Regions from separate parts of the Priestia sp. JSM ZJ58 genome, predicted to be linked through region 2. Evidence: riboswitches for the same ligand, from Rfam matches in the RefSeq annotation. Region 2 holds a riboswitch; the other holds the start of a gene.

Region 1 (4,403 bases), 840 kb from region 2:
ATTATCAATATAGATGAGCAATTATTTTAAAAGCTGAACGATGTTTTGTTCAGCTTTTTTGTTCAAAATAAATGTGTCCATGCAGGCTGCATCCGGGATTAAAAGAAGAACGACAGTGAGGGCAAGTCGAGTTACAGGTTAAATATTCATTAATTGAGAGCTCATGTTTACATACTCCGCAAAGAATAGCTTTTTCATTAAACATAGATGTTGGCCATCTTTTAATGTCGTGATCCGCATGTGCGTTATGACATTGATAGCATGGATAATATGTATGACAGCAATAAAATTTTATTGCGATAATATCTTTATCCGTATGATAGTGCGTACAGCGCGTTTCGGAATCCACTGTGTCACCTTTTACTGCAGGTACAGATTTGTTCATTATCATCACTCCTTATGAAAAGTATAGCATGCTTTTATACGCCTTATCATACATATGTAAAAAGAAAAATGCTATAATAAAACCATCGTTTTACATGTCAGATTGCATGCTAAAAAGATTAGATAAAAATTGATGTCAAAACAGATCGATTAAGTGATGCAAAGAGAGGAAGAAAAAATGAGTAAGCAAGTTATCGTTTTTACCGGAGGCGGAACAGCGGGGCACGTAACGCCAAACATTGCCATCATGAAAGAATTAGACAGTGAAAAATGGGATATCCATTATGTCGGTTCTCACAATGGTATTGAGAAAGAATTAATTACAAAATTAAACGTTCCATATCATGCGATTTCAAGCGGGAAGCTGCGTCGATATGTAGATATGGAAAATGTAAAAGATGTATTTCGAGTAGCAAAAGGGGTTGGCGATGCACGTCGCGTGCTGAAAAAACTAAAGCCTTCTCTTGTTTTTTCAAAAGGCGGTTTCGTCACAGTTCCTGTGGTAATGGCTGCTAAATCTTTAAACATTCCCGTGTTCATTCATGAAAGTGATTTAACACCGGGACTGGCAAATAAAATTGCGCAGAAATTTGCCACTAAAATTTTTACTTCTTTTGATGAAGCCGCAAACTACTTTCCAAAAGAAAAAGTGCAGGTTGTTGGTTCACCTATTCGAAAAGAGCTATTTAGCGGAAGCGCAGCGAACGGGGAAAGCTGGCTACGCTTTTATGATAAGCGCCCCATTTTAACGATTATGGGCGGAAGTTTAGGAGCACGCCGTATTAATGAAATCGTTCGAGAGTCTTTGCCTGAACTGCAAAAGAAATTCCAAATTGTACACCTTTGCGGAAAAGGCAATATTGATACAAGCCTTGAAAAAGAGTCAGGATACCGTCAGTTAGAATACGTAAACGAACAGCTTCCTGATGTTCTAGCGGCAACTGATTATGTGATTACACGCGGTGGATCCAATGCCATTTTTGAGTTTTTAGCTCTTCATAAACCGATGATGATTATTCCTTTATCAAAAGCACAGAGTCGCGGAGATCAAATTTTAAATGCACAATCTTTTAAGAAAAAAGGCTACTGTATGGTTGTAGAAGAAGAACAGTTAACAAAAGAATTGTTTTTACGTGAAGTAAGTGAGCTTCAGCAGCAGGCAAGTACAATGAAGCGTACAATGCGTGAAGCAACAAAAACGGATGCTATTTCAATTCTTGTAAATGAAATTGAGAAAATGAGCTAAAAAAAGCGTTCTTATCTCCTCGATAAGAACGCTTTTTTTCTTCTGGAATTATTATTTTAAAATAATGAATAAATATAGAAAAATAAAGCTTTTAAAATTTCAAAAAATGTTGTTGACAGTAAATTTTAACAGGAGTAAGATTACTCTCATGAAACGTTCCACTGTGAAACGCTGAGTCTTTTCTGAAAGAGAAGGAAAGAGCGGAGGACCCAATTATCAGGGGTGAATCTCTTAATTGAGTAGGGTTACTTTCTTGACCCGAACCCGTCAGCTAACTTCGTAAGCGTTAAGAGAGAGGATGGTGTAATCGTGGTCGTTTTCTATAACAGCGGATAGTACGCTCCTTTCAAAATATAGGTGAAAGGAGCGTCAGGATGCATTTATCTAAGCAAATGATTCAAATGATTGAATATCGGGCAATGTGCGACCAGCAATCTTTTGATCTAGCAAACCGCTATTTGTCTACGTTAGCTAATCAAAGTTTTAAACGCAGCAGTAAAAGTCATCATTAAGTCTAAAAATTAAATAACAAATATACGCTTAATCAATTATGAGCGGGGGACCCAATATTTTGTACGTATGTACTAGGGGTGAATCTCTTAACTGAGTAGGGTTACTTCCATAACCCGAATCCGACAGCTAACTCCGTAAGCGTTTTGGGAGTAAAAAATTCGTGTCAATCACGGCTTATTTGTCGTGCATTAAACCGCGGAAGAGAACTCTCTTCTGCGGTTTTTTAGTGGAAAAAAATAGCATCACGTCTCGCGGTTAGCTTTTTTGGACGTGATGCTTTATGAAAAGAAACCGTCACTAAACTTAGAAGCTATCATTTTTGTCAGGAAACAGTTAGGAGGAAGCAACTTGGATATGATGATGCTTGGAACGCTTGCCTTATTAGCAACTGCTATGTACGGAATTATTCGCTGGTCGTCTCATGTAGTAGACGACAGAGAGGAGAAGTGAACATGTCGTTCATTTTGTCAGGTATTTCAGTTCTCGTTTTAATTTATTTAGTATATGTACTGTTAAATCCAGAACAATTTTAATAAGCGGAGGAATAAAAAGTGGGGATTTTTCTACTATCAGTTGCGCTGCTGCTTGTTTTTGTAGCGCTTATTGCAAAGCCCGTAGGTATTTATATAGCGAATGTGTTTTCAAACGATAAAAACACTAGCTTGATAGGAAAGATAGAAACGGTGATGTTTAAAGCAGCAGGAATTAAAGGGCTTAATCAGACGTGGAAGCAATATGCATTTGCTCTTGTTTTGGCGAATACGTTTATGATTTTTGTGGTGTACCTTATCTTCCGGTTTCAAGGGGTACTGCCGTTTAACCCAAGCCACATCAAAGGAATGGATCCGGCACTTGCTTTTAACACGGCCATTAGTTTTATGACAAATACGAACTTGCAGCACTACAGCGGCGAATCAGGATTGTCCTATTTCTCGCAGATGGCCGCCATTGTATTTATGATGTTTGCTGCACCAGCAACGGCACTTGCAGTAGCAATCGCTTTTATTCGTGGGCTGGCAGGGAAAGAAATGGGAAACTTTTTTGTTGATTTTGTAAAGTCAATTACGCGTATTTTACTTCCTATCGCTTTTATAACAGGCATTTTATTTATGTTTTTAGGTGTCCCTCAAACGTTAAGCGGAACGGTTACTGCCCATACAATAGAAGGGGCAACACAGCAAATAGCAAGGGGACCAGTTGCTTCTTTTCTTTCAATTAAAGAGCTAGGAAACAACGGAGGGGGATTTTTTGGTGTCAATTCAGCTCATCCATTTGAAAATCCTAACGCGTTGAGCAATGTATTACAAATCGTCCTTATGCTTTTATTGCCAACAGCACTTCCTTTCACATACGGAAAAATGATCGGAAAGCGTAAGCAAGGCCGCATTTTGTTTGTAGCGATGAGTATGCTGTTTATCGTTATTTTAAGCACAGCGTTCGTAACAGAGTGGGGTGGCAATCCAAGACTTGATGCTTTTCATTTGAACGAAGCGAACGGTTATATGGAAGGGAAAGAAGTCCGTTTTGGTGTCGGCATGTCGACGCTTTACGCCATCGTGACGACAGCAAGTGAAACAGGTGCAGTCAACACCATGCACGATACTCTTACGCCTCTTACCGGGTTGTTAACGCTTGGAAATATGATGTTAAATACCGTATTCGGCGGTGTCGGAGCAGGATTTATGAATGTCATGATGTACGTCATTATCGCCGTATTTTTATCAGGTTTAATGGTTGGAAGAACACCAGAATACGTAGGTAAAAAAATTGAAGGAAAAGAAATGAAGCTAATCGCCGTGACGCTTATTTTGCAACCGCTGCTAATTTTAGGAGGAACAGCTGTAGCACTTACCACTCATTTAGGAATAGAAGGTATATCAAATCCAGGCTTTCACGGGTTAAGTCAGGCACTGTATGAATTTACGTCGTCAGCAGCAAACAATGGATCCGGCTTTGAAGGACTCGGTGATGCAACGCCGTTTTGGAACATTTCAACGGGAATCGTTATGTATATTGGACGCTACTTCGGACTAATTACGATGCTGGCGGTATCGAGCTCACTAGCATCCAAACAGCTTGTTCCCGAAACACCTGGGACATTTAAAACAGATACGTCTTTATTTAGCGGCATTTTAATTGGAACTACCGTTATTGTAGGAGCACTTACGTTTTTCCCAGTGCTTGTGCTTGGGCCGGTTGCTGAGTATTTAACACTGTAATCAAGAAAGCGGAGGATCATAATGAATAAACGGAATTTTGC
Region 2 (4,403 bases):
AGGAGAAGACCATTTTTATGGGCTTTACTTATTACGCGCGCCGTCATATTTTCGGAGGATGAAAAAGGCTCCTTCGTTTTTGGATTTTGTACAAGCTCAAGACCAACTAGTAAGCCTTTGCCACGAATATCACCAATGATAGGGTAAAGAAGTTGAAGCTCCTTCAATTTTTTTACTAAATAGGCTCCTTTCAGCGCTACTTGTTGAACAAGATCGTTCTTTTCAATATAGGCTAAGACAGCTAGCCCTACAGCCGCTGACAGCGGATTAGCGCTTAGCGTATGGCCGCTCATAATTAATTTGGATCCGTTCATGATAGGTTCAATCGTTTTGCTGCTAGCTAACGTAACGGCTATCGGTGTATATCCTGCTCCCACTCCTTTTCCAAGCGTCATGATGTCTGGTTTAGCTCCCCAGTGCTCATATGCAAACATCACGCCTGTACGCCCAACTCCAGTCATGACTTCATCGGCTATCCATAACACATCATATTTATCACAAATTTCTCTTATCACTTCATAATAACCGGGTGGAGGTGTAAGAGCTGCTCCGGCAGCTCCTACAATGGGCTCTGTAATAAAAGCAGCAATATGTTCAGGGCCGGTTCGTTTGATAACTGTTTCCAATTCGTGTGCACAAGCAAGATTACAGGATGGATAGGTTTGATGAAACGGACATCGATAGCAATAAGGAGGTGAAACCGAAGGATAATCTTCAAGCAAAGACGAGAAACGTTTTCGTCTTCCAACGTGCCCTGACATAGACAGCGCTCCTATTGTAATACCGTGATAGCTCATCCAGCGTGACAAAACCTTTGTTTTGGTTGGCTTTCCTTGCTCTTGAAAATGCTGAATGGCTGTTTTCATAGCCGTTTCAGTCGCTTCTGTCCCGCTGTTAACAAAAAAGCTCCACTGGAAATGATTGCTGCTTAATTCACATAGTTTCTTAGCTAAGGCTTCCGTCGGATCGCTTGTAAACTGCGACCGATATACAAACGCAACTTTCTGTGCCTGATCCGTCATCGCATCAATAATTTCTTTTACGCCGTGTCCGATACTTGCTGTAACTGCCCCTGACGAAGCATCTATGTACTTTTTTCCATCTTGGTCGTACAAATAAATTCCTTTTCCATATGAAATAACTGGGTAGTCGTCGTCGAGCAGCGGCTTTATCACATGGGTCTTATTCATTTCCGCACTCTCCTTTCAAACACATACTCTTATTAAACTGTATGCTGAAAAGAAGAGTTTCTTGCCAATAAAAAAAGCCCTAGCATATAGCTAGAGCTTTTACATTTATTAAGCCGATTGCGTTACAGATTTATCGATACGCTTTGCTTCTGACTCAGCCACAATAACGGCACACGCAGCGTCTCCCGTAATATTTACAGATGTACGAAGCATATCAAGCAAGCGATCAATCCCGATAATCAATCCGATACCTGCTACAGGCAGGCCAACCGAACTCAATACCATCGCTAGCATAATGAGACCAACTCCCGGCACGCCTGCTGTACCAATACTAGCAAGCACCGCTGTTAATACAACCGTCACAAGAGCACCCAGCGACAGGTCAACGCCGTATACTTGCGCAATAAAAATAGTCGCGACACCTTGCATAATTGCTGTTCCATCCATGTTAATGGTAGCACCTAACGGCTGAACAAAACTGCTGATGGACTCCGGGACACGAAGATTTTTTTGAGCCACATTCATTGAAATCGGAAGCGTTGCACTACTGCTTGATGTACTGAATCCAACTGTCATCGCAGGAGCAAAACCTTTAAAAAATTCAATAGGGTTACGTCTGGCCATAAGAGCGACTGACCCCCCATATGTTACAATCGAATGGATGAACAGTGCGAGCACGACTACAATCATGTAAAGCCCCATCGCTTTAATTGCCTGCCAGCCTTGACTTCCAACCGCTGTTGCAAGAAGCCCAAATGTTCCGTAAGGAGCAAACTTCATCACTAGATTTACAAGGTACATCATCAATTCATTGCCTTGCTCGAGTAAATTATAAAGCCCTTTGGTTTTACTTCCAAGCATCGTAATACCAAAACCGATAAAGATAGAGAAAACGATAAGTTGAAGCATATTCCCTTCAGCCATCGCTTGGATTGGATTGACTGGAATCATATTTAAGAATGTCTCTCCAACCGGCGGTGCTTTTTCAGCTTCAAAAGAAGCGTTTTTTGTATCAAAAGATCCAAATGTTCCTGGTTTAATAACAAACGCTAATAATAAACCAATTACAATAGCAACGGTTGTTGTCACTAGGAAGTACGAAACTGTTTTTGCCCCGATTCTTCCCAGTTTTTTAGGATCTCCTAAACCTGCTACGCCTAACGTGATAGAGAAAAACACAATTGGTACAACAAGCATTTTAATTAAGCTTAAGAAAATTTGCCCAAGCGGCGTAAACAAGTACTTGTCCAGCGGAGCAAAAGCACTTGGAGCAAAAGCATTAATCAACACTCCTACAACAGCACCAGCAATTAGCGCGATAATGATCTTTGTCGATAGCTTCATAGATTTACCTCCCATAAATAAATTATATTAGAATGATTCTAACTACTATACTTATTTTACCATGCATTGAGGGTGATAACACTCAAAATATACAATATATTAAAAATTTTCAGATTAATAGTTTAGGAATATTTTTAGCTATACAAAAAACCATGAGAATATCATGGTTTCATAGACCTGTTATTCCCTCACTGAATGCTTACGGAGTTAGCTGTCGGATTCGGGTACGTGAGTTACCCTACTTGATTCATTCAAGATTCACCCCAAGTACATTACGCACAAATATGGGTCCTCCGTTCTCTTATAAAACAAAAGAGATTAAGCAAATAATTTTCTTTAATATTTTTGCATGATAATAATTGTTACTTTAATTAAAATTCATTTTATGTATTCCTGTCAAGTTTTTATTCAAAAATAATGCATGATTTTATCGTAAAAAGTTGAGAATTGTTATATTTCAAAATATTTACATCATATTTCAATAAACCAAAAACACCTATTTAACAAGACTTACAATCTAATGAATAAAAAATTAATTCAAAAAATAGTTTATAAAGTGAACTTTCTTCTCATTAATATCATTCATAAATATGTATAATTATTCTAATATCCATGTACTTTACTGCTTCCATAAATATTTTACTTATCAAAAAAAATAACTCTTTCCAACTGTTGATTTTATCCTTGTACTGCTTGATATACACTCCCTAAAATTTCACTGACTTTATTGATGCGAAGAAATCGACATTATCAATTCCCCTTATTCTACTTAATTCTGCTCAAGATAGAAGTATAGATTTCCTACTATCTTTTAAAAAGGAGCGGGTAATTATCATATAAAACTATCGGAGTTGGAGCGGTACAAGTTCTTTACTTTTTACTTATTCCCTCTCGTTATTTAACCCATAAAAAAAAGAGGCCGTGACGGCCTCTTTTTTTATACAGTAACAGGTTCAGAACTTGCTTTACGATTCTTTAATTTTTCAACAATGTCACGCGCTACCCACACACCACACGCACTTGCCTGCGCGAGTCCTCGCGTAATACCAGCTCCGTCTCCTCCCACGTATAAACCGGAAATTTCAGTTTCAAACTTATCGTTTAACTTCGGACGGGCGGAGTAAAATTTCGCTTCCACACCGTAAAACAGCGTATGTTCAGATGCTAACCCAGGCGTTACATGATCCAGTGCTTCTGTCATTTCAATTAAGCTTTTCATTGTATTGTATGGAAGCACTAAACCCAAATCACCAGGGACAGCTTCTTTTAACGTTGGTTCTAAAAAGCCTTCTTTAATTCGATTCGCTGTTGAACGGCGCCCCTTTAAAATATCTCCATACTTTTGAACAACTAAGCCTCCGTTTGACAGCATATTAGCTAATCTTGATACTTCGTGCGCATATTCGTTCGGCTGATCAAATGGATCCGAAAATTTATGAGAAACAAGCAGCGCAAAGTTCGTATTTTGACTTCCAAGCTTCGGATCTTTGTATGCGTGTCCATTTGCTAACATAATCCCTGAATGATTCTCTACTACCACATGCCCTGAAGGATTGCTGCAGAACGTTCTGACTCTTGTACCTACAGACGTATTGTAAATAAATTTCCCTTCGTACAAGTGCTTGTTGATTTCTTCCATAACAACGTTAGATGTTTCTACTCGAACACCGATGTCTACTTGATTGTTAATCATTTTCAAACGGCGTTTTTTTAGTAAGTCGCTCATCCACTTCGAGCCGTCTCGACCTGGTGAAACCACGACTTTATCAGCCGTAATTCTGTCACCATTCTTCAATTCAATACCGCGTACGATATGCTGACCATCTTCTTTTTCTGTTATTAAATCGGCTACTTCCGTTTTATACTGCA

Evidence for each region. Region 2 has a riboswitch for cyclic di-AMP ahead of ACH6EI_RS04325 (dicarboxylate/amino acid:cation symporter). Riboswitches for the same ligand answer to the same signal wherever they lie in the genome.
Region 1: another riboswitch for cyclic di-AMP. It lies ahead of kdpF (K(+)-transporting ATPase subunit F); the one in region 2 lies ahead of ACH6EI_RS04325 (dicarboxylate/amino acid:cation symporter).

Annotation. Positions count from the first base shown of each region.
Region 1 is NZ_JBISEM010000001.1:1,695,513-1,699,915, forward strand. Features, by position in the region: gene ACH6EI_RS09105 (ArsR/SmtB family transcription factor) at 1-30, shown strand, start outside; gene ACH6EI_RS09110 (CHY zinc finger protein) at 50-385, opposite strand; gene ACH6EI_RS09115 (undecaprenyldiphospho-muramoylpentapeptide beta-N-acetylglucosaminyltransferase) at 563-1,630, shown strand; cyclic di-AMP (ydaO/yuaA leader) riboswitch at 1,790-1,932, shown strand; gene ACH6EI_RS09120 (hypothetical protein) at 2,005-2,142, shown strand; cyclic di-AMP (ydaO/yuaA leader) riboswitch at 2,158-2,298, shown strand; gene kdpF (K(+)-transporting ATPase subunit F) at 2,596-2,676, shown strand; gene kdpA (potassium-transporting ATPase subunit KdpA) at 2,701-4,362, shown strand; gene kdpB (potassium-transporting ATPase subunit KdpB) at 4,384-4,403, shown strand, end outside.
Region 2 is NZ_JBISEM010000001.1:851,833-856,235, reverse strand. Features, by position in the region: gene ACH6EI_RS04330 (aspartate aminotransferase family protein) at 1-1,190, opposite strand, end outside; gene ACH6EI_RS04325 (dicarboxylate/amino acid:cation symporter) at 1,299-2,534, opposite strand; cyclic di-AMP (ydaO/yuaA leader) riboswitch at 2,715-2,869, opposite strand; gene ACH6EI_RS04320 (NAD(P)/FAD-dependent oxidoreductase) at 3,472-4,403, opposite strand, start outside.